DNA from 3 places in the Streptomyces sp. 1222.5 genome. Region 3 is predicted to be linked to each of the others. Evidence: riboswitches for the same ligand, from Rfam matches in the RefSeq annotation. Region 3 holds a riboswitch; each other region holds the start of a gene.
What was found. Region 3 has a riboswitch for cobalamin ahead of BLW57_RS14235 (ribonucleoside-diphosphate reductase subunit alpha). Riboswitches for the same ligand answer to the same signal wherever they lie in the genome.

Region 1: another riboswitch for cobalamin. It lies ahead of BLW57_RS02625 (Nickel transporter NicT); the one in region 3 lies ahead of BLW57_RS14235 (ribonucleoside-diphosphate reductase subunit alpha).
Region 2: another riboswitch for cobalamin. It lies ahead of BLW57_RS06685 (CbtB domain-containing protein); the one in region 3 lies ahead of BLW57_RS14235 (ribonucleoside-diphosphate reductase subunit alpha).

Annotation. Positions count from the first base shown of each region.
Region 1 covers NZ_FNSZ01000001.1:539,720-545,911, reverse strand. The annotation lists gene BLW57_RS02645 (YoaK family protein) at 277-1,227, shown strand; gene BLW57_RS02640 (YciI family protein) at 1,386-1,793, shown strand; gene BLW57_RS02635 (RNA polymerase sigma factor) at 1,801-2,946, shown strand; gene BLW57_RS02630 (ArsR/SmtB family transcription factor) at 3,028-3,423, opposite strand; cobalamin riboswitch at 3,503-3,691, shown strand; gene BLW57_RS02625 (Nickel transporter NicT) at 3,718-4,827, shown strand; gene BLW57_RS02620 (hypothetical protein) at 4,971-5,201, shown strand; gene BLW57_RS02615 (heavy metal translocating P-type ATPase) at 5,201-6,192, shown strand, end outside.
Region 2 covers NZ_FNSZ01000001.1:1,471,872-1,478,063, forward strand. The annotation lists gene BLW57_RS06670 (catalase) at 1-322, opposite strand, end outside; gene BLW57_RS06675 (histidine phosphatase family protein) at 636-1,226, shown strand; gene BLW57_RS06680 (CbtA family protein) at 1,340-2,092, opposite strand; gene BLW57_RS06685 (CbtB domain-containing protein) at 2,113-2,334, opposite strand; cobalamin riboswitch at 2,371-2,516, opposite strand; gene BLW57_RS06690 (hypothetical protein) at 2,620-3,099, opposite strand; gene BLW57_RS06695 (hypothetical protein) at 3,169-3,372, opposite strand; gene BLW57_RS06700 (glycoside hydrolase family 65 protein) at 3,509-5,884, opposite strand; gene BLW57_RS06705 (xanthine dehydrogenase family protein molybdopterin-binding subunit) at 5,881-6,192, opposite strand, start outside.
Region 3 covers NZ_FNSZ01000001.1:3,197,287-3,203,478, forward strand. The annotation lists gene BLW57_RS14225 (DUF3311 domain-containing protein) at 1-140, shown strand, start outside; gene mctP (monocarboxylate uptake permease MctP) at 137-1,765, shown strand; cobalamin riboswitch at 1,912-2,071, shown strand; gene BLW57_RS14235 (ribonucleoside-diphosphate reductase subunit alpha) at 2,195-4,564, shown strand; gene BLW57_RS14240 (ribonucleotide-diphosphate reductase subunit beta) at 4,564-5,577, shown strand; gene BLW57_RS14245 (hypothetical protein) at 5,588-5,818, opposite strand; gene BLW57_RS14250 (helix-turn-helix domain-containing protein) at 5,912-6,192, shown strand, end outside.

The DNA of each region.
Region 1 (6,192 bases), 2.7 Mb from region 3:
TCGGAAGACATCTGCGCGCCGCGCCGCGCCGGGGCTTCGGGCCGGCCGGAACATACGGCGGCTCCGGCAGGGCGAGCCTCCGGTCGGAGCGGCGCCGAGGCGCGCGAGCAGGCCGGGGGCCGGTTGCCGGATCGGCAGGTGCACGGACGGCGGCTGATCGACCTGGGCTGCGGCGGCACGGACTGCCGGCCGGGGGACACAACAGGCTCGACGCCCGCGCGCCAGGTTGCCTGGCGGCTCGGCGGCGACGGGCCGCGGGAGGCGGAAGGGGCAGGCATGTCGGACGCCACACCGCAGGCGGGAGGCCACTCCGAGCAGCAGCAGAGCCCGCCCGCCACCGGTGCCACGGAGCCGGGCGCCGCCGCGGGGTCCGACGGCGCCATGGGGCGACGCCCGGTCGAGCAGTCGGGTCCTGCCGCGACCGGGACCGATGGTGCCGCGGGGCGTGGCGCTGCAACCGGGCCGAGCCCGGTCGCCCGGCCGGCCGGTGGTGCCGCGGGCCCCGGTGCCATAGGGCCGGGTGCGGCCGGAGAGGTGCTGCCGACGGACCGGTCCGTACGGCTGGGCATCCTGCTGGCGCTGGTCGGCGGGGGACTGGACGCCTACACCTTCATCAGCCGTGGCGGGGTGTTCGCCAACGCGCAGACCGGCAACGTGGTCCTGATGGGCGTGGCGGCCGCGCAGCGGCACTGGTGGGAGGCGCTGGGCCACCTCCCGGCGGTCGTCGCCTTCCTCGCCGGTGTCCTGGTCGCCGAAACGCTGCGGCGGCCGAGGGTGGCGGCGTTCCTGCGCCGGCCGGCCTGCGTGGCGATGGTGCTGGAGTGCGTGGTGCTGGCGGTGGTCGGACTCATCCCCGCGAGCGCGCCGGACGCCCTGGTCACGGTCCTGATCGCGTTCATGGCGTCGGTCCAGATGTCCACCTTCCGCACCCTGGTCGACACGGTCTACAACAGCACGATGACGACCGGGAACCTCCGCTCGGCCATGCAGAACGCCTACGAAGCGGTGGTCGGCCGGAGCGCGGACGCCCGGCGCCGGGCACGCCACTTCGCGGCCGTCGTGCTGGCCTTCCTCGCGGGGGCGTTCGGCGGGGGCTGGCTGACGTTCCAATGGGGTGTGCACGCGGTGTGGGCGGCCTGCGTGGTGCTGGCGGCCGGCCTGGCCCTGTTCGTGCACGACGAACGCATGGCACGCAGACTCCCCGAGGCCGGCAGCCCGGGCGGCTGAGGCACGGCCGAGCCGACGTGCGGGAAGTCCGTTCGGGCAAGGGCGTCGCACCCGGCTTGAAAAACTTCCGGCGGCGATGTCGAGATCGCGTGACCCGCTCCGTCTCCGGGGTGAAGGCGGCCACAATGGGCCGCACGAGATTCGAGGAGAAGGTCACCATGGCGAAGTATCTGCTGCTGAAGCACTACCGGGGCGCGCCGGCCCCTGCCAACTGCGTGCCCGTGGACCAGTGGACGCAGGACGAGATCACGGCGCACGTGCAGTACATGCGCGACTTCGCGGCGCGGCTGGAGAAGACCGGGGAGTTCGTCGACGGCCAGGCGCTGGCCCCGGAGGGGACGTGGGTCCGGTACGACGGTGAGGGGCGCCCGCCGGTCACCGACGGCCCGTTCGCGGAGACCAAGGACCTGATCGCCGGCTGGATGGTCATCGACGTCGACACCTACGAGCGGGCGGTCGAGCTGGCGGGCGAACTGTCGGCCGCGCCGGGCGCGGGCGGCGAGCCGATCCACGAGTGGCTGGAGCTGCGCCCGTTCCTCGCCGAGCCGCCGACCGTCACGGAGTGACCCGGCCGTGGACGAGGTGCTGCTGCGAAGTCTGACGCCCGGCGTGCTCGCCGTCATGGTGGCGCGGGGCGCGGACTTCGCCGCGGCCGAGGACGCCGTACAGGACGCGCTGCTGGAAGCGGTGCGCGTGTGGCCGGCCGATCCGCCGCGGGATGCGAAGGGCTGGCTGGTGACCGTGGCCTGGCGCCGGTACCTCGACGCGGTGCGGGCGGATGCCGCCCGCCGCCGGCGGGAGGACCGTGTCGACCAGGAGCCGCCACCGGCGCCCTCGCCCGCGGTGGACGACACGCTCCAGCTGTACTTCCTGTGCGCACACCCCTCGCTCACGCCGTCGTCGGCGGTGGCACTGACGCTCCGCGCGGTGGGCGGGCTGACCACCCGGCAGATCGCCCGGGCGTACCTGGTGCCCGAGGCGACCATGGCCCAGCGCATCAGCCGGGCCAAGCGCACCGTCTCGGGCGTGCGGCTGGACCGGCCGGGCGACGTCGCCACCGTGTTGCGCGTGCTGTACCTGATCTTCAACGAGGGGTACGGCGGTGATGTCGACCTCGCCGCGGAGGCGATCCGGCTCACCCGGCAGCTCGCGGCCGGGATCGACCACCCGGAGGTGGCGGGGCTGCTCGCGCTGATGCTGCTGCATCATGCCCGGCGGCCCGCCCGGACCGGGCCGGACGGCAGCCTGGTGCCGCTCGCCGAGCAGGACCGCGGCCGCTGGGACACGAAGGCGATCGCCGAGGGCATCACCCTCTTGCAGGCGGCTCTGTCGAGGGACCGGCTGGGCGAGTTCCAGGCCCAGGCGGCCGTCGCCGCCCTGCACGCGGACGCGCAGCGTGCGGAGGACACGGACTGGGTGCAGATCGTCGAGTGGTACGACGAGTTGGTACGCCTCACCGACAGCCCCGTCGTCCGGCTCAACCGCGCCGTCGCCGTCGGCGAGGCGGACGGCCCGCGTGCCGGGCTCGCCGCGCTGGCGGAACTGGACGCGTCGCTGCCCCGCCATTCGGCCGTGTCGGCGTACCTGCACGAGCGCGACGGGGATGTGGTGACGGCCGCCCGCCTGTACGCCGAGGCGGCGCACAAGGCTCCCAACCTGGCGGAACGCGACCACCTGACGCGACAGGCCGCCCGGCTCAACGCCCGCGCCCGCGGCTGAGGGCTCCGGCCGACACCGGCCCGGATGCCGACGCGGCGCGGTACCGCGGTCGCTCCCCGGTGCGCAGCCGCGTTCGGTGCCCTACTCCTCGGACCGGTGGGGCCGTACGCGGACGTCGCCGGTGTCGGCGGACTTGCAGTGCTCCAGCAGCGCGGCCGTCGGCCCGTCGACGAGGTGGTAGCGCACGATCCGGCCGTCCTTGCGGCCTTCGACCACTCCCGCGGCCCGCAGCAGGCGCAGTGCCTGGGAGACGGTGGTGTCGCGCATTCCGGTGGCCACGGCCAGGTCGGAGACGGCGATGGGACCGGCCTCGTGGACGGCGAGCAGCAGGGACAGCCGCCCGGGATCGGAGAGCAGGGAGAAGCGGTCGGCCCAGGTGCGCACCCGCTCGGGCTCGCCGACGGCGGCGATGGCGTCACAGACCCGGTGGCCGTCGATGGTGCGCCGCCCGGCACGGTCCGCGGGGACGAGATGCATGCCGCCATCATCGCAGCCCCGGACGATCGGCTCCATACCTGCGCAGTTGTGCAATCTTGCAGCCGACGACCTCGGCCTTCTAGGGTGGGCGGGCCGTGGTGTTCGGGAAGACCGGTGACAGCCCTCAGGGGCTCAGTCCGGAGCGGCCCTCGCCACTGTGATCGGGGAGTTCCCGCCCCACGTATGCCACTGGCCGCACGGCCGGGAAGGCAGGGGCGGGCGCGTCGACCCGTCAGCCAGGAGACCGGCCACGGCATCACGAAGCTGATCCACGAGGTGCTGGAGCGTGACCGCATGACCGTGTCCCAAGGCGTGCCCGAAACCGACGCCGAACCGTCCTTCCGCTGGCGTCGCGAGGACACCGTCCGCACCGCGGGACTCCTGGCCGTGATCGTGGCACTGCACGTGGTCGCCTTCGGGATCCTCTTCCTGCTGGTGATACCGCATCACTACGAGGTCGGCACCAAGGCGTTCGGGGTCGGGCTGGGCGTCACCGCCTACACGCTCGGCATGCGGCACGCCTTCGACGCCGACCACATCGCCGCGATCGACAACACCACCCGCAAGCTGATGGCAGACGGCAAGCGGCCCGTCTCCGTGGGCTTCTGGTTCGCCCTCGGGCACTCCAGCGTCGTGGTCGCCATGGCCGCCCTGGTCGCCGGCGGTGCGAAGCTCGCCGGCACCTTGATGAACGACGGCTCCCGTACCCACCAGGTCCTGGGCACCGTGGGCACCACGGTCTCGGGGTCCTTCCTGTACCTCATCGCCGCGCTCAACCTCGTGGCCCTGTTCGGCATCCTGCGGGTCTTCCGGGCCATGCGCGCCGGCCAGTACGACGAGGCCGAGCTGGAGGCGCACCTCGACTCGCGCGGGTTCATGAACCGCATCCTGGGACGGCTCACCAGGTCCATCCGCCGCCCGGGCCAGATGTTCCCCCTCGGCTTCCTCTTCGGGATCGGCTTCGACACCACGACCGAGGTCCTGCTCCTCGCGCTGGCCGGCAACGGCGCCGCCGCCGGGCTGCCCTGGTACGCGGTGCTGTGCCTGCCCCTGCTGTTCGCCGCCGGCATGAGCCTGTTCGACACCCTCGACGGCACGTTCATGAACTTCGCCTACCAGTGGGCGTTCTCGAACCCCGTCCGCAAGGTGTTCTACAACCTCACGATCACCGGCCTGTCCATCGCCGTCGCGTTCTTCGTCGGCACCATCGAACTGGTCGGCGTCCTGCACGACAAGCTCGGCCTGAGCGACGGCGTCACCGGCTGGATCGCGGGGCTCGACCTGGACAGCGTCGGCTACGTCATCGTCGGTCTGTTCGTGGTCGTCTGGGCGGTCGCCATCGCCTACTGGCGCCTGGCCAGGATCGAGGAACGCTGGAACACCCGCTCCGCCGACACCGGCTGACGTCGAGCTCCGCACGGGTCCGCCATGTGGCCTACGCCATCGTCCCGTGCGGGAACTCCGCCACCGATCCGTCCGACTGCTGGAGCGGTACGGCTGCGATCTCTTGCGCCGTACGACGGTTCGAGCGACCAGAAAGGTCGAGCATGGCCGAGTCCCGACACCCCTTCCGCAGAGCGGCCGCGGTTCCCCGCACCTTGCTGCCCCCGCCCAGGCTCTGTGGCTTCCTGTTGCTGCTGGTGCTGGTCTTCTCGGCGGCGTACGCCGTGGGATCGGCCGCCGGGCCGGTGGCGCCGGGCATGCACGGCTCCGGAGGCGGCGGAGGCAGCGGAGGCGGCACGGGTGACATGCCCGGCATGCACGGCGGCGGTGAGTGATGGGGGCCGAACCCCTGGCGCCGCTGGTGGTCACGGATCTGACGGTCGGCGGTATGACGTGTGCCGCGTGCGTCCGCCGGGTGGAGAAGAATCTGGCCGGGCTCGACGGGGTCACGGCCACCGTCAACCTCGCCACCGGACGCGCCCGGGTCAGCCATCCCGCGGACATCCCCGCGGAGGACCTCGTCACGGCCGTCCAGCGGGCGGGGTACGAGGCCGCGCTGCCCGAGCCCGCCGCACCGGACAGGCGCGACGGGACCGACGGTGGCGAGAAGGATGCCGAGTCCGCCGCGCTCCAGGAGCGCGAGCGGCTCGTGGTCACCGCGCTGCTGGCCGTTCCCGTGCTGGTCCTGTCGATGGTGCCGTCCCTGCAGTTCCGGAACTGGCAGTGGCTGTGCTTCGTGCTGGCGGCCCCGGTGGCGGTGTGGAGCGCCTGGCCGATCCACGTACGGGCGGTGCGCGGACTGCGTCACTCCGCGGCCACCATGGACACCCTCGTGTCGCTGGGCGTGGTGGCGTCCTTCTCCTGGTCGGCGTACGCGCTGTTCCTCGGGGGAGCGGGCGACCCGGGGATGCGGATGCCGTTCAGTCTGCTGCCGTCCGCATTGGACGGCCCCGCGCACGTGTATCTGGAAGCCGCGGTCGGCGTACCGCTGTTCGTGCTCGCCGGACGGTTCCTGGAGGCGCGGGCCGGGCGAGGTACCGGAGCCGCCCTGCGGTCGCTCGCGGAGCTGGCCGCCAAGGAGGTGTCCGTGCACGATGGGCACGGCGAGCGTTCCGTGCCCATCGAACAGCTGCGGGTGGGGCAGGTCTTCGCCGTGCGCCCCGGTGAGCGGGTCGCCACCGACGGCCGTGTGGTGGAGGGCAGTTCCGCCCTGGATCTTTCCCTGGTCACCGGCGAGAGCGAGCCGGTCGAGGTGGGGCCCGGATCCGCCCTCGTCGGAGGAGCGGTCAACGCCGGTGGTCTGCTCCTGGTGCGAGCCACCGCCGT
Region 2 (6,192 bases), 1.7 Mb from region 3:
CGCGCCAGGTGTCCGGGCTGCCGCGCTCACCCGCGACGGTCGAGAAGCGGGCGACCAGGTCGGTGCGCGTGCCGGGCTGGAAGACCGCCGCCCTGGTGTAGGCGCTGACGTCGTGGGTCACCTCGAAATGGCCGAAGGCGCCGCTTCCCTTGGCGTGCGGCTGGCGCTCGGGAATCCTCTCCCGGTTGAACTGCGCCATCTGCTCGATCAGATACGCGTCCTGGAGCAGGATCGGTCCTCCGGGGCCGACGGTGAGCGAGTGTTCGTCGCTCTCCACCGGTGCGCCCGAGTCGGAGGTGGTGGCGGGGCGGATCTCCGTCATGAGGCTGCCTTTCGTCGTGCGCCGACGGCGGCGCAGCGGCTCCTGGGCACCGGTCTACCGCCAGCGGGGGCGGCACTCGCCTCCTACCCGCGCACGCGCGGGGGCGGTCCCGGCCGGCACCGGGTTTCCCGAATCGCGTGACCCACGGGGAGCGGGCTAAACACCCTCGTCGTGTTGTACCGCGGGTCGCGGGACGAGGTGCCTGCCGTCTCGGGGCGGGTGTTAGGTTCGCGGCCGTACCGCCGGGCCGCTCCCGGTACCCGGCCCCGGCCCCGGCGCACGAACCCGGGACAGCAGCAGGAGGAACAAGCACGTGACCAGCCGCGTCACCCTCGTCTCGCCCGCGACGAGCCCGTCGATGCGGCGGGCCCGCTTCGACGACGGCGACTCGCTCGACGAGGCCGGGGCGGCCCGCGCCCGCTCCGCCGCCGGGTGCCTGCGCGCCCCCGGCCGGGTGCTGACCTCACCGAGCGTGCGCTGCCGGGAGACGGCCGAGGCGCTGGGCCTCGTCGGTGCGCGGGACTCGGCGCCGGCCGGTCTGGACGCGGGCCGCTGGCGAGGCCGCACCCTGGAGGAGGTCGGGGCCGCCGAGCCGGAGGCCGTGGGCCGCTGGCTCACCGACGCCGGATCCGCGCCCCACGGCGGCGAGTCGGTGCGGGAGCTGTGCGAGCGGGTCGGGCGGTGGCTGGACGCCGTACAGGGCACGGACGGCCGCACCCTCGCCGTGGTCGAGCCGGAGGTCGTGCGGGCCGCGGTCGTGCACGTCCTCGGTCTGCCTGCGGCCGCCTTCTGGCGGCTGGACGTGCCGCCGTTGACGGCGACGGAACTGAGCGGCCGGGCCGGACGGTGGAATCTGCGGCTCGGTCAGCCGCTGGCCGGACGGGACGCGGCCGCCGCCTCCTGAGCCGGGGCGGTCGCCATGGCTCAGGAGGCCGCCTACCCGGCGCCGGCGCGGCAGCGTCACCACCGCGCGGCGCGAACGCCCGTTCCGAAGGGGCGCCCGGTGTCCCGTGACCGTCAGTGCGGGGCGGGAACCGTCCGTCCGGAAGATGCCCTGGCCGGCCGGGGGTTCAGCTGCCGCTCGGCCAACTCGCCGAAGAGCAGACCGAATCCGACCCACAGGACGGTCTGGATGGCCAGGGTGGAGAGCCGGAACCGCCACAACAGGCGGGCCGGGAAGTGCGCGGGCAGCTCGTTGACGGCGGGCAGGAAGGCGTAGGCGAGCCCGATGACGACGACGAAGGCGGCCACCGCGACGACGGTCGCCCACCAGTTGCCCAGACGGGGCGCGAGACGCTTGCCGAGGATGGTGGCGCCCACCGCGAGGAGCACGCTGAGGGCCATCATCAGGAAGAACAGGGTGGTCCGCTTGCCGATGGTCTCGGGCTGACCGACGGACGGCGGGTTGGCCGGGTACTTCAGGAACGGCACGACGTACACGGCGACCAGCGCGCAGCCTGACAGCAGCAGCGCGGTCGCCCGCGGGCTGAAACGGCCGACACGGCCGAGCGCGAAGGAGTACGCGAGCGCGGCGATGCCGCCGAAGGCGACCCCGTAGACGAGAACGCCCGTGGCGAGGCCGGCGGTGGACTGCAGGGAGCGGGAGACGACTTCCATCTCGTGCTCGTGGGAGTGGGCGTCCTCGAAGGCGATCGCCTGGTCGACGCTCGGCTCACCGAGGAGGTAGGCCACGACGAGGGCGAGCACGCCGGCCACGAGGCCGGCGAGCATGCCCCGCACGAGGAGGTTTCTTACCGTTGCGGAGTTCATGGTGCGCGGCGTCCCTCGCGTCAGTGGCAGGGGAAGCCGAGCAGGTGGCGGGCATCGTGCACCCACTCGTGGACGTCGGTGCCGTTGAACACGGACGTGGCGCCCTGCTCGGCGCCGACGAAGTAGAGCAGGACAAGCATCAGGACGCCGAAGAAGACCGCCCAGGGGGCTATCGCCTTCAGCGGCAGCGTGGCGGGAACGGCGGGGGTGTCGGCAGTCGGCTGGGCGACGGTCTGCGCCATGGCAGGGCCTCCTCTGGGAGTTCGCGTCCCATCTCGGTGGTGCACAGGACGACGGCCACGGGTCTGACTCGGCGGACCACCCCGAGGGGTGCCCCGCATACAGTGGCGCGACCGTGCCGGATTCCCACCGGCTTCCGTCTCGCCGTCGTCGATATCGGACAGACCGTACCGCGAGACGCGTGCGCGGCCAAGACCGCGTCCACCGCCGTGATCTTCCTCTCGTGACGGCACGTCAGGTCCGGGTGCCACGGGGAAGCCGTGAGGCGGCCGCTCCGTCCGGCGGGTTTACGGCGCCACGGGGTCGCCGGCTCCCAGCTGCAGCCACCACACGTCGTCGCGGTCGCGGCTGAGCCCGAGCGTCTGCCGCCGGCCGTCGCCGAAGCGGAGTTCCACACCGGCCAGGTACGGTACGGCCGGGTCCCGCACGATCGCTTCGGCCGCTCCGCCGGCGTGCGCGCGGTAGCGGTCGATCAGGTCGCGCGCGGCCCGGTCGCGTCCGGTGTACCAGGGTGCGCCCAGGTCGGCCAGGCCGTCGGCGTCACCGGCCCTCAGTCGCTGGACGTACACCTCGAGGAGCAGTCGGGCCTCGTCCGCGACCTCCCCGGCGTCCGGATGGCCGGACTTCTCGGGACGCACGGTGAGGTGCACCGCCGGTCCGCCGCTCAGGGCGTACGGGGCGGGATCACGGACCAGCCACCAGGTGAGCACCGTCGTCGCCAGGACGGCCGGGGCCACGGCCGTCGCCCAGAGGTTTCGTCTTCTCATGCGGTGGATCCACACCTCACAGCAACCTGACCATGTACAGAGGATATCCGCACGAGTTCCGGTGTTCCTTCACAGATTGGCGCCCAGGTCGCCCGACGTCCCGCTGCTCTCGGCCCACTTGTCCACATCCGACCCGAACCGGGGGGCAGCGTTGGGTGCGAGAGCGTGGTACGCGGTCGTCTGCGTCTTCGCCGTGCTGACCGTCATGGTGTTGCCGCAGAGCGCCGCCGCCCGGCCGGGGGCCGGAACGTCACGGTCACCGGCGACGGGCACAGCTGGAAGCGCACGTCACTGCCCGCACAGCACCCCGACGGCGCCGGCGTCCTCAGCTTCGCCTGCGGCGCACCGCGGCACTGCGTCGCCGCCGGATACGACGGGGAGACACGCAAGATCTGGGTGAGCTGAGGGACTACTCCGGGAGCACCAGTCGGGCCGTCTCCCCCGGCCGTACTCCCACCGCCAGGTCCCGCAGGCGGAGGTCGATGGGGCCGCGGCCGGAGGCCGGTACGGCGATCTCCAGCAGGCCGCTGCGCAGGCGCAGGTGGACGCCCCAGTGGCCGTGGTAGCGGATGGCGAAGCCGTAGGAGGAGAGTTCGGGCAGCGGGACGGGGTCGAGGCGCAGGGCGCCGCCCCGGGTCTCCAGGCCGGTCAGCCCGCGCTGGACGAGGTCGAGCGTGCCGGCCATCGCGCCGAGGTGGATGCCCTCCCCGGTGGTGCCGCCCTGGAGGTCGGCGATGTCGCCGCGCAGCGCCTCCTGGACGAAGGCCCAGGCGTCGGTCCGGCGGGCCCGGGCCAGGATCCAGCCGAGGACCAGGCCGCTGAGGGTGGAGCCGTGACTGGTGCGGTGCAGGTAGTGGTCGACGGTCGCGGTCCAGGTCCGCTCGTCCAGCGGGTAGCCCAACCGGTCGAACAGGGACCGCAGTTCGGGCAGGGCGAAGAGGTAGCCGAGCATCAGCACGTCGGCCTGCTTGGACGCCTTGTACCGGTTGACGGTGTCCCCCTCGGCCTCCAGGATCCGGTCCAGGCGGCGGATGTCGCCGTACCGTTTCCGGTAGCCGTCCCAGTCCAGCTCGGCGAGGCCGGCGTACCCCTCGAACTGGCTGATCACCCCGTCGTGGAAGGGGACGTGCAGGGTGCGGGAGACCTCCTCCCAGCGGGCGGGCTCGTCCTCGGCCAGTCCGACGGCCTCGGTGAGTTCGCGGCGGCGCGGCTCGGGCAGGGCGCGCAGCAGCTCCAGCGCGCGGGTGAGCACCCAGGCGGCGGTGACGTTGGTGTACGCGTTGTCGTCCAGGCCCGGCCGGCCCGCACCGGGGTAGGCGTCGTGGTACTCGTCGGGGCCGACCACGCCACGGATGCGGTGCCGGCCGAGGTGGGGGTCGTAGCCGGCGGAGTCCGCCCAGAAGCGGGCGATCTGGAGCAGCATCTCGGCGCCCTCGCCGTGCAGGAAGTCGAGGTCGCCGGTCGCCTCCCAGTACTGCCACACGTTGTACGCGACCGCCGAGCCCACGTGGTGCTGGAGCCGGGAGTGGTCGGGCAGCCAGCGCCCGGAGCGCGGGTTGAGGTGGAGCTGCTGGCTCTCCTCGCGGCCGTCGCTGCCGCTCTGCCAGGGGTACCGCGCGCCGCGCCGGCCGAGTTCGTGGGCGGCGTGGCAGGCGGCGGCCAGCCGGCGGTGGCGGTAGCGGAGCAGGGCGCGGGAGACCTCGGGCAGGTGCAGGTTGAGGTAGGGCAGGACGAAGAGTTCGTCCCAGAAGACGTGCCCGCGGTAGGCCTCGCCGTGCAGTCCGCGCGCGGGGACGCCGACGTCGAGGTCGGCGGTGTGCGGGGAGAGGGTCTGCAGCAGGTGGAACAGGTGCAGGCGCAGGATGCTGCCCGCCTCGCCGGGCACCTCCAGCGCCGTGCGCCGCCACAGCTGGTCCCAGGCCGCCGTGTGTGTCTCCAGCAGCTCGTCGAAGCCGGGCGCGTCCCGGACCCGGTCGACCGCGGCGCGCAGCGGGTCGCCGATGGCGGGGTCTCGGGAGGTGTGGAGCGCGACGGTCTTGTCGAGGGTGACGGTACGGCCGGGCGGCAGGCGCAACCGGACGTGCTGGACCGCCCGTGGGCCTTCGCCGGCGTGGGTGACCGGGGCGTCGGCGGTCAGCCGGGCGGCGAGTTCGAAGCTGATGTCCGAGCTGCGGGTGCGGCAGCGCAGCCACACCGTGCCGGGTGCGGCGGTGCCGGTGTGGACGTGGGTGAGGTGCCTGCCGTCGAGGTCCCGGTAGCGGGCCACACCGGAGTTGGTGACCTCGCCGTCGATCGCGGACTCGACCTCCAGGTCGACGGCGTCGCCCTCGGCGGTGAACTCGGTGCGCAGGGCGGCGAGATGGGGGTCGTGCAGATGGACGAGGCGCAGTTGGCGCACGTGCAGCGAGCCGCCGGTGCCGAGGGGGTAGCGGGTACGGCGTTCCAGCAGGCCCGGATCGAGGTGGAGCACCTGGTGGTGGTCGGTGACCGGGACGGTGTCCGGGGTGAGCCAGTCGGCGCCGGCCGGGCGGAAGCGCAGCGGCAGCCAGTTGGGCAGGTTGACCATGTCCTCGTTCTCGACCCGCCGTCCGGCGACCTCGGAGGTGAGCCGGTCGTAGCAGCCGGCGGCGTAGGTGCCGGGGTGGTGGACGGCGTCGGCGGTGCACTCGGGCAGCGCTCCCCGGGTCGCGAAGTAGCCGTTGCCGAGGGTGCACAGGGACTCCCGCAGCCGCTCCTCCTCGGGCCGGTAGCCGTCGTACTCCCAGGCCGGGCCCGTCACCGTCATCCCTCGGACAGCAGGGCGGTGAGGATCCGGTCCGGAGTGAGGGGCAGTTCGCGGAAGCGGATCCCGGTGGCGTGGTGGACGGCGTTGCCGATGGCGGCGGCGGTGCCGACGATGCCGATCTCGCCGATGCCCTTGCTGCCCATGGGGTTGAGGTGGGGGTCGTGCTCGTCGAGCCAGTCGGCCTCGATGTCGGGGACGTCGGCGTGGGCGGGCACGTGGTAGGCGGCGAGATCGGCCTCCGTGAAGTCGCCGAACGCCCTGTCCATGGTGCTGTGTTCGGTGAGGGCCATGCCCAGGCCCATGGTCAT
Region 3 (6,192 bases):
CGTTCATCGGGATCCCGTTCTTCTACTGGTACCAGATGCTCTGGGTGCTGATCTCCACCGCGCTCACGATGACCGCGTACAAGCTGTGGCAGCACGACCAGCGTTCCCGCAACGGTGCGAAGGGGGGTGCCGCGCAGTGAAGGACGGGGTCAACGGCGTCGCGCTCGGCGTCTTCATCTTCTTCTTCCTGGCCGTCACGGTCATGGGCTTCCTGGCCGCGCGCTGGCGCCGGGCCGAGAACGAGCACTCCCTGGACGAATGGGGCCTGGGCGGCCGGTCGTTCGGCACCTGGGTCACCTGGTTCCTGCTGGGCGGTGACCTGTACACGGCCTACACCTTCGTCGCCGTCCCGGCGGCGATCTACGCGGCGGGCGCGTCCGGCTTCTTCGCGGTGCCGTACACGATCCTGGTGTACCCGCTGATCTTCACCTTCCTGCCCCGCCTGTGGTCCGTGTCCCACAAGCACGGCTATGTCACCACCTCCGACTTCGTGCGCGGCCGGTTCGGCTCGAAGGGCCTGTCGCTGGCGGTGGCGCTCACCGGCATCCTGGCGACGATGCCGTACATCGCGCTGCAGCTCGTGGGCATCCAGGCGGTGCTCGACGTGATGGGCGTCGGCGGCGGCGAGAACACCAACTGGTTCGTGAAGGACCTCCCGCTGCTCATCGCCTTCGGTGTGCTCGCGGCCTACACGTACTCCTCCGGCCTGCGCGCGCCCGCGCTGATCGCGTTCGTCAAGGACGCGCTGATCTACATCGTCATCGCGGTGGCGATCATCTACATCCCGATCAAGCTGGGCGGCTTCGACGACGTCTTCGCCAAGGCGGGCGGCGCGTTCAGCCAGGTCAACCCCGCCACCGGCAAGCCGCGCGGCGCGCTCGTCCCGCCCGAGGCGGGCCAGTGGACGTACGCCACGCTGGCGCTCGGCTCGGCCCTCGCGCTGTTCATGTACCCGCACTCGATCACCGCGACCCTGTCGTCCAGGAGCCGTGAGGTGATCCGCCGGAACACCACGATCCTGCCGCTGTACTCGCTCATGCTGGGCCTGCTGGCGCTGCTGGGCTTCATGGCGATCGCGGCCGGGGTGAAGGTGACCAACGGGCAGCTGGCGATCCCGCAGCTGTTCGAGGACATGTTCCCGGACTGGTTCGCGGGCGTGGCCTTCGCGGCGATCGGCATCGGCGCGCTCGTGCCGGCGGCGATCATGTCCATCGCAGCGGCCAACCTCTTCACCCGCAACATCTACAAGGACTTCATCAAGCCGGACGCCACGCCCAAGCAGGAGGCCCAGGTCTCCAAGATCGTGTCGCTGCTGGTGAAGGTGGGCGCGCTGGTCTTCGTCCTCACCATGGACAAGACGGTCGCCATCAACTTCCAGCTGCTGGGCGGCATCTGGATCCTGCAGACCTTCCCGGCCCTGGTGGGCGGCCTGTTCACCCGCTGGTTCCACCGCTGGGCGCTGCTGGCCGGCTGGGCGGTCGGCATGGTGTACGGCACGGTCGCCGCGTACGGGGTGGCCTCGCCGACGCAGAAGCACTTCGGCGGCTCCGCGAAGGAGATCCCGGGTATCGGCGAGATCGGGTACATCGGTCTCACCGCGTTCGTCCTGAACGTCGTCGTCACCGTGGTCCTGACCTTCGTCCTGAAGGCCGTGAAGGCCCCCGAGGGCCTCGACCAGACCCGGCCGGAGGACTACACCGCGGACGCCGGCGACCCGGGCGTCCAGGTGGAGCTGCCGCCGGCGACGGCGGGCACCGGTCACTGAGCGACAGCCGCGCGACGGGCCGCCGGAGGGGATCCGGCGGCCCGTCGTCGTTCCCGCCCGGCACACCGCCGCCGCCCGGGCAGGCGGCCGGCGACATCACTCTTCTCACCTACCAGTTGACGCTCTGAAACCGACGGCGACACAACATCTGGGGGTGGCGTGGCGGGCGAGCACAAGATGTATGCTCATCCTCGCTGTCGCCGCAGGGGAATCCGGTGCGAATCCGGAACTGTCCCGCAACGGTGTACTTGCGTGTCTCCGCACGCCTGTTCAGTCCGAGGACCTGCCGCCAGCGCGCCCGGCCGTCCGGTCCGGGTGCTCACAGACGTCCGGGCCTCGCGGAGTGGGCCGGTGGACGCGACGCCGTGCGCGCTCGTGGCTGCCCCCTGCCCTCCGCCAGGCCCTGTGCCGAGCGAGGGAGAGCCCCACGTGACCATCGCGCCAGCAGACCCGGCTTCAGTCAGCGAGCTGAAGACCGCCGGTCCCGGTGCCGCGCTGCTGCGGACCCTGACCGAGCTGACCGCCGACCTCCCCGACGCCGACCCCGGCCGGGTCGCCGCCGCCGCGCTGCGCGGCCGGTCCGCGCGGGCCGACGAGGCGGAGTTGCGCGAGCTGGCCACGGAGGCGGCCGCCGGCCTGATCTCCGAGGACCCCGCCTACTCCCGGCTGGCCGCCCGACTGCTGACCCTCGCCATCCGCGAGGAGGCCGCCTCGCAGGGCGTCACCTCGTTCACCGAGTCCGTGGCCGTGGGACACCGGGAGGGGCTCATCGCGGACCGGACCGCCGAGTTCGTCCGGCTGCACGCCGGGCGGCTGGACGCGCTGGTCGACCGGGCCGCCGACGACCGCTTCGGCTACTTCGGCCTGCGCACCCTGCACAGCCGCTACCTGCTGCGGCACCCCTTCACCCGCAAGGTCGTCGAGACGCCCCAGCACTTCATGCTGCGGGTCGCCGCCGGCCTGGCCGAGGACGACACCACCCGCTCGGTGGACGAGGTCGCGGCGCTCTACAGGCTCATGAGCCGCCTCGACTACCTGCCGTCCTCCCCCACCCTGTTCAACTCCGGTACGCGGCACCCGCAGATGTCGTCCTGCTACCTGCTGGACTCCCCGCTGGACGAGCTGGACTCCATCTACGACCGCTACCACCAGGTCGCGCGGCTCTCCAAGCACGCCGGCGGGATCGGTCTGTCGTACTCCCGGATCCGCAGCCGCGGTTCGCTGATCCGTGGCACCAACGGGCACTCCAACGGCATCGTCCCGTTCCTGAAGACCCTGGACGCCTCGGTGGCCGCGGTGAACCAGGGCGGCCGGCGCAAGGGCGCGGCCGCGGTGTACCTGGAGACCTGGCACTCCGACATCGAGGAGTTCCTGGAGCTGCGGGACAACACCGGTGAGGACGCCCGCCGTACGCACAACCTGAACCTGGCGCACTGGATCCCGGACGAGTTCATGCGCCGCGTCAACGCCGACGAGCAGTGGTCGCTGTTCTCCCCGGCGGACGTGCCCGAGCTGGTGGACCTGTGGGGCGCGGAGTTCGACGCCGCGTACCGCGAGGCCGAGGCCGCCGGGCTGGCCCGGAAGACCATCGCTGCCCGTGACCTGTACGGCCGCATGATGCGCACGCTGGCACAGACCGGCAACGGCTGGATGACCTTCAAGGACGCGGCCAACCGCACCGCCAACCAGACGGCCGAGCCGGGCCACGTCGTCCACTCCTCGAACCTCTGCACGGAGATCCTGGAGGTCACGGACGACGGCGAGACCGCGGTCTGCAACCTGGGCTCGGTCAACCTGGGCGCCTTCGTCGTCGACGGCGACATCGACTGGGAGCGGCTGGACGAGACGGTCCGCACCGCCGTCACCTTCCTCGACCGCGTCGTGGACATCAACTTCTACCCGACCGAGCAGGCGGGCCGCTCCAACGCCAGATGGCGGCCGGTGGGCCTCGGCGCGATGGGTCTGCAGGACGTCTTCTTCAAGCTGCGGCTGCCCTTCGACTCCCCCGAGGCCAAGGCCCTGTCGACGCGGATCGCCGAGCGCATCATGCTGGCCGCGTACGAGGCCTCCGCCGACCTCGCCGAGCGCAACGGCCCGCTGCCGGCCTGGGAGAAGACCCGTACCGCCCGCGGTGTGCTGCACCCCGACCACTACGGCGTGGAGCCGGCCTGGCCGGAGCGCTGGGCGGCGCTGCGCGAGCGGATCGCCTCGGTCGGCATGCGCAACTCGCTGCTCCTCGCCATCGCCCCGACCGCCACCATCGCCTCCATCGCGGGCGTCTACGAGTGCATCGAGCCGCAGGTCTCCAACCTGTTCAAGCGCGAGACGCTGTCGGGTGAGTTCCTCCAGGTCAACTCCTATCTGGTGCGGGACCTGAAGGACCTGGGCGTGTGGGACGCGCGCACCCGCGAGGCGCTGCGCGAGTCCAACGGCTCGGTGCAGGACTTCGCCTGGATCCCGGCGGACGTGCGGCAGCTGTACCGCACCGCCTGGGAGATCCCGCAGCGCGGCCTCATCGACATGGCCGCGGCGCGTACCCCGTACCTGGATCAGGCGCAGTCGCTGAACCTGTTCCTGGAGACGCCGACCATCGGCAAGCTCTCCTCGATGTACGCGTACGCCTGGAAGTCGGGCCTGAAGACGACGTACTACCTGCGCTCCCGTCCGGCGACGCGGATCGCCCGGGCCGCCCAGGCCCAGGCGCAGAGCCAGGCGCCCATCCCCGTCCAGCAGGTCGCCGAGCCCGACGCGGTCGCCTGCTCCCTTGAGAACCCCGAGTCCTGCGAGGCCTGCCAGTGATGACCACCCGTAACCAGAACCTCCTCGACCCGGGCTTCGAGCTGACCCTGCGTCCCATGCGCTACCCGGACTTCTACGAGCGCTACCGGGACGCCATCAAGAACACCTGGACCGTGGAGGAGGTCGACCTGCACTCGGACGTGGCCGACCTCGCAAAGCTGTCCCCGGAGGAGCAGCACCTGATCGGCCGGCTGGTCGCGTTCTTCGCGACGGGCGACTCGATCGTCGCGAACAACCTGGTGCTGACGCTGTACAAGCACATCAACTCCCCGGAGGCGCGCCTGTACCTGTCGCGCCAGCTGTTCGAGGAGGCCGTGCACGTCCAGTTCTATCTGACGCTGCTCGACACCTACCTTCCCGACCCGGAGGACCGGGCCGCCGCCTTCGCCGCCGTGGAGAACATCCCGTCGATCCGCGAGAAGGCCGGGTTCTGCTTCAAGTGGATCAACGAGGTGGAGAAGCTGGACCGCCTCGAGTCGAAGGCGGACCGCCGCCGCTTCCTGCTCAACCTGAGCTGCTTCGCCGCGTGCATCGAGGGGCTGTTCTTCTACGGCGCCTTCGCGTACGTCTACTGGTTCCGCAGCCGGGGTCTGCTGCACGGTCTCGCCACGGGCACCAACTGGGTGTTCCGCGACGAGACGATGCACATGTCCTTCGCCTTCGAGGTGGTCGACACCGTCCGCAAGGAGGAGCCGGACCTGTTCGACGACGAGCTCCAGCAGCAGGTCACCGACATGCTGCGGGAGGCCGTCGAGGCGGAGCTGCAGTTCGCGCGCGACCTGTGCGGTGACGGCCTGCCCGGCATGAACACCGACTCCATGCGCCAGTACCTGGAGTGCGTCGCCGACCAGCGTCTGACGCGTCTCGGCTTCGCCCCGGTGTACGGCTCGGAGAACCCCTTCTCCTTCATGGAGCTGCAGGGCGTCCAGGAGCTGACGAACTTCTTCGAGCGCCGCCCGTCCGCGTACCAGGTCGCCGTGGAGGGCACGGTCGACTTCGACGAGGACTTCTGACCGGCCGCACTCAGGCGGCGCGGGTCGCGCCGTGGTGACGGCGGGACTTGACGGCCCTCCGGGGGGCCGGCGGCTGCGGGGACGCGGCCGCCGGCCGCCGCCCGCTGCGCTCGGCCTCCCTGAGCTGCCGGTCGATACGCCGGTCGCGCACGATGCCGAGCACGGACGGGAGGACCAGCAGGAGCAGGATCCCGAGGGTGGCGGTCATTCCGATCAGGCCTTCGATCTGGTTTCCGTTCATGGACACCACTGTCGCGCCGAATGCTCCTTACCGTGAGTGGCAGGACTGCCGCAGACCCTCGAATTACTGCCACCGACGAGGCACACTGGCAGCATGCTGAAGAACGTGGCCGCAGTACTGCTGGACGGGGTGCACCCCTTCGAGCTGGGTGTCGTGTGCGAGGTGTTCGGCATCGACCGCAGCGACGAGGGGCTGCCGGTGTACGACTTCGCGGTGGTCTCGGCGGAGGGACCGACGCTGAGCACGCATGTCGGCGGGCTCTCCGTGTCGACGCCGTACGGCCTGGAGCGGCTGGAGGAGGCCGACCTGATCGCCGTGCCCGCCGGGGCCGACTACGTCGTCCGGGACTATCCGCCCGCGCTGCTCGACGCCCT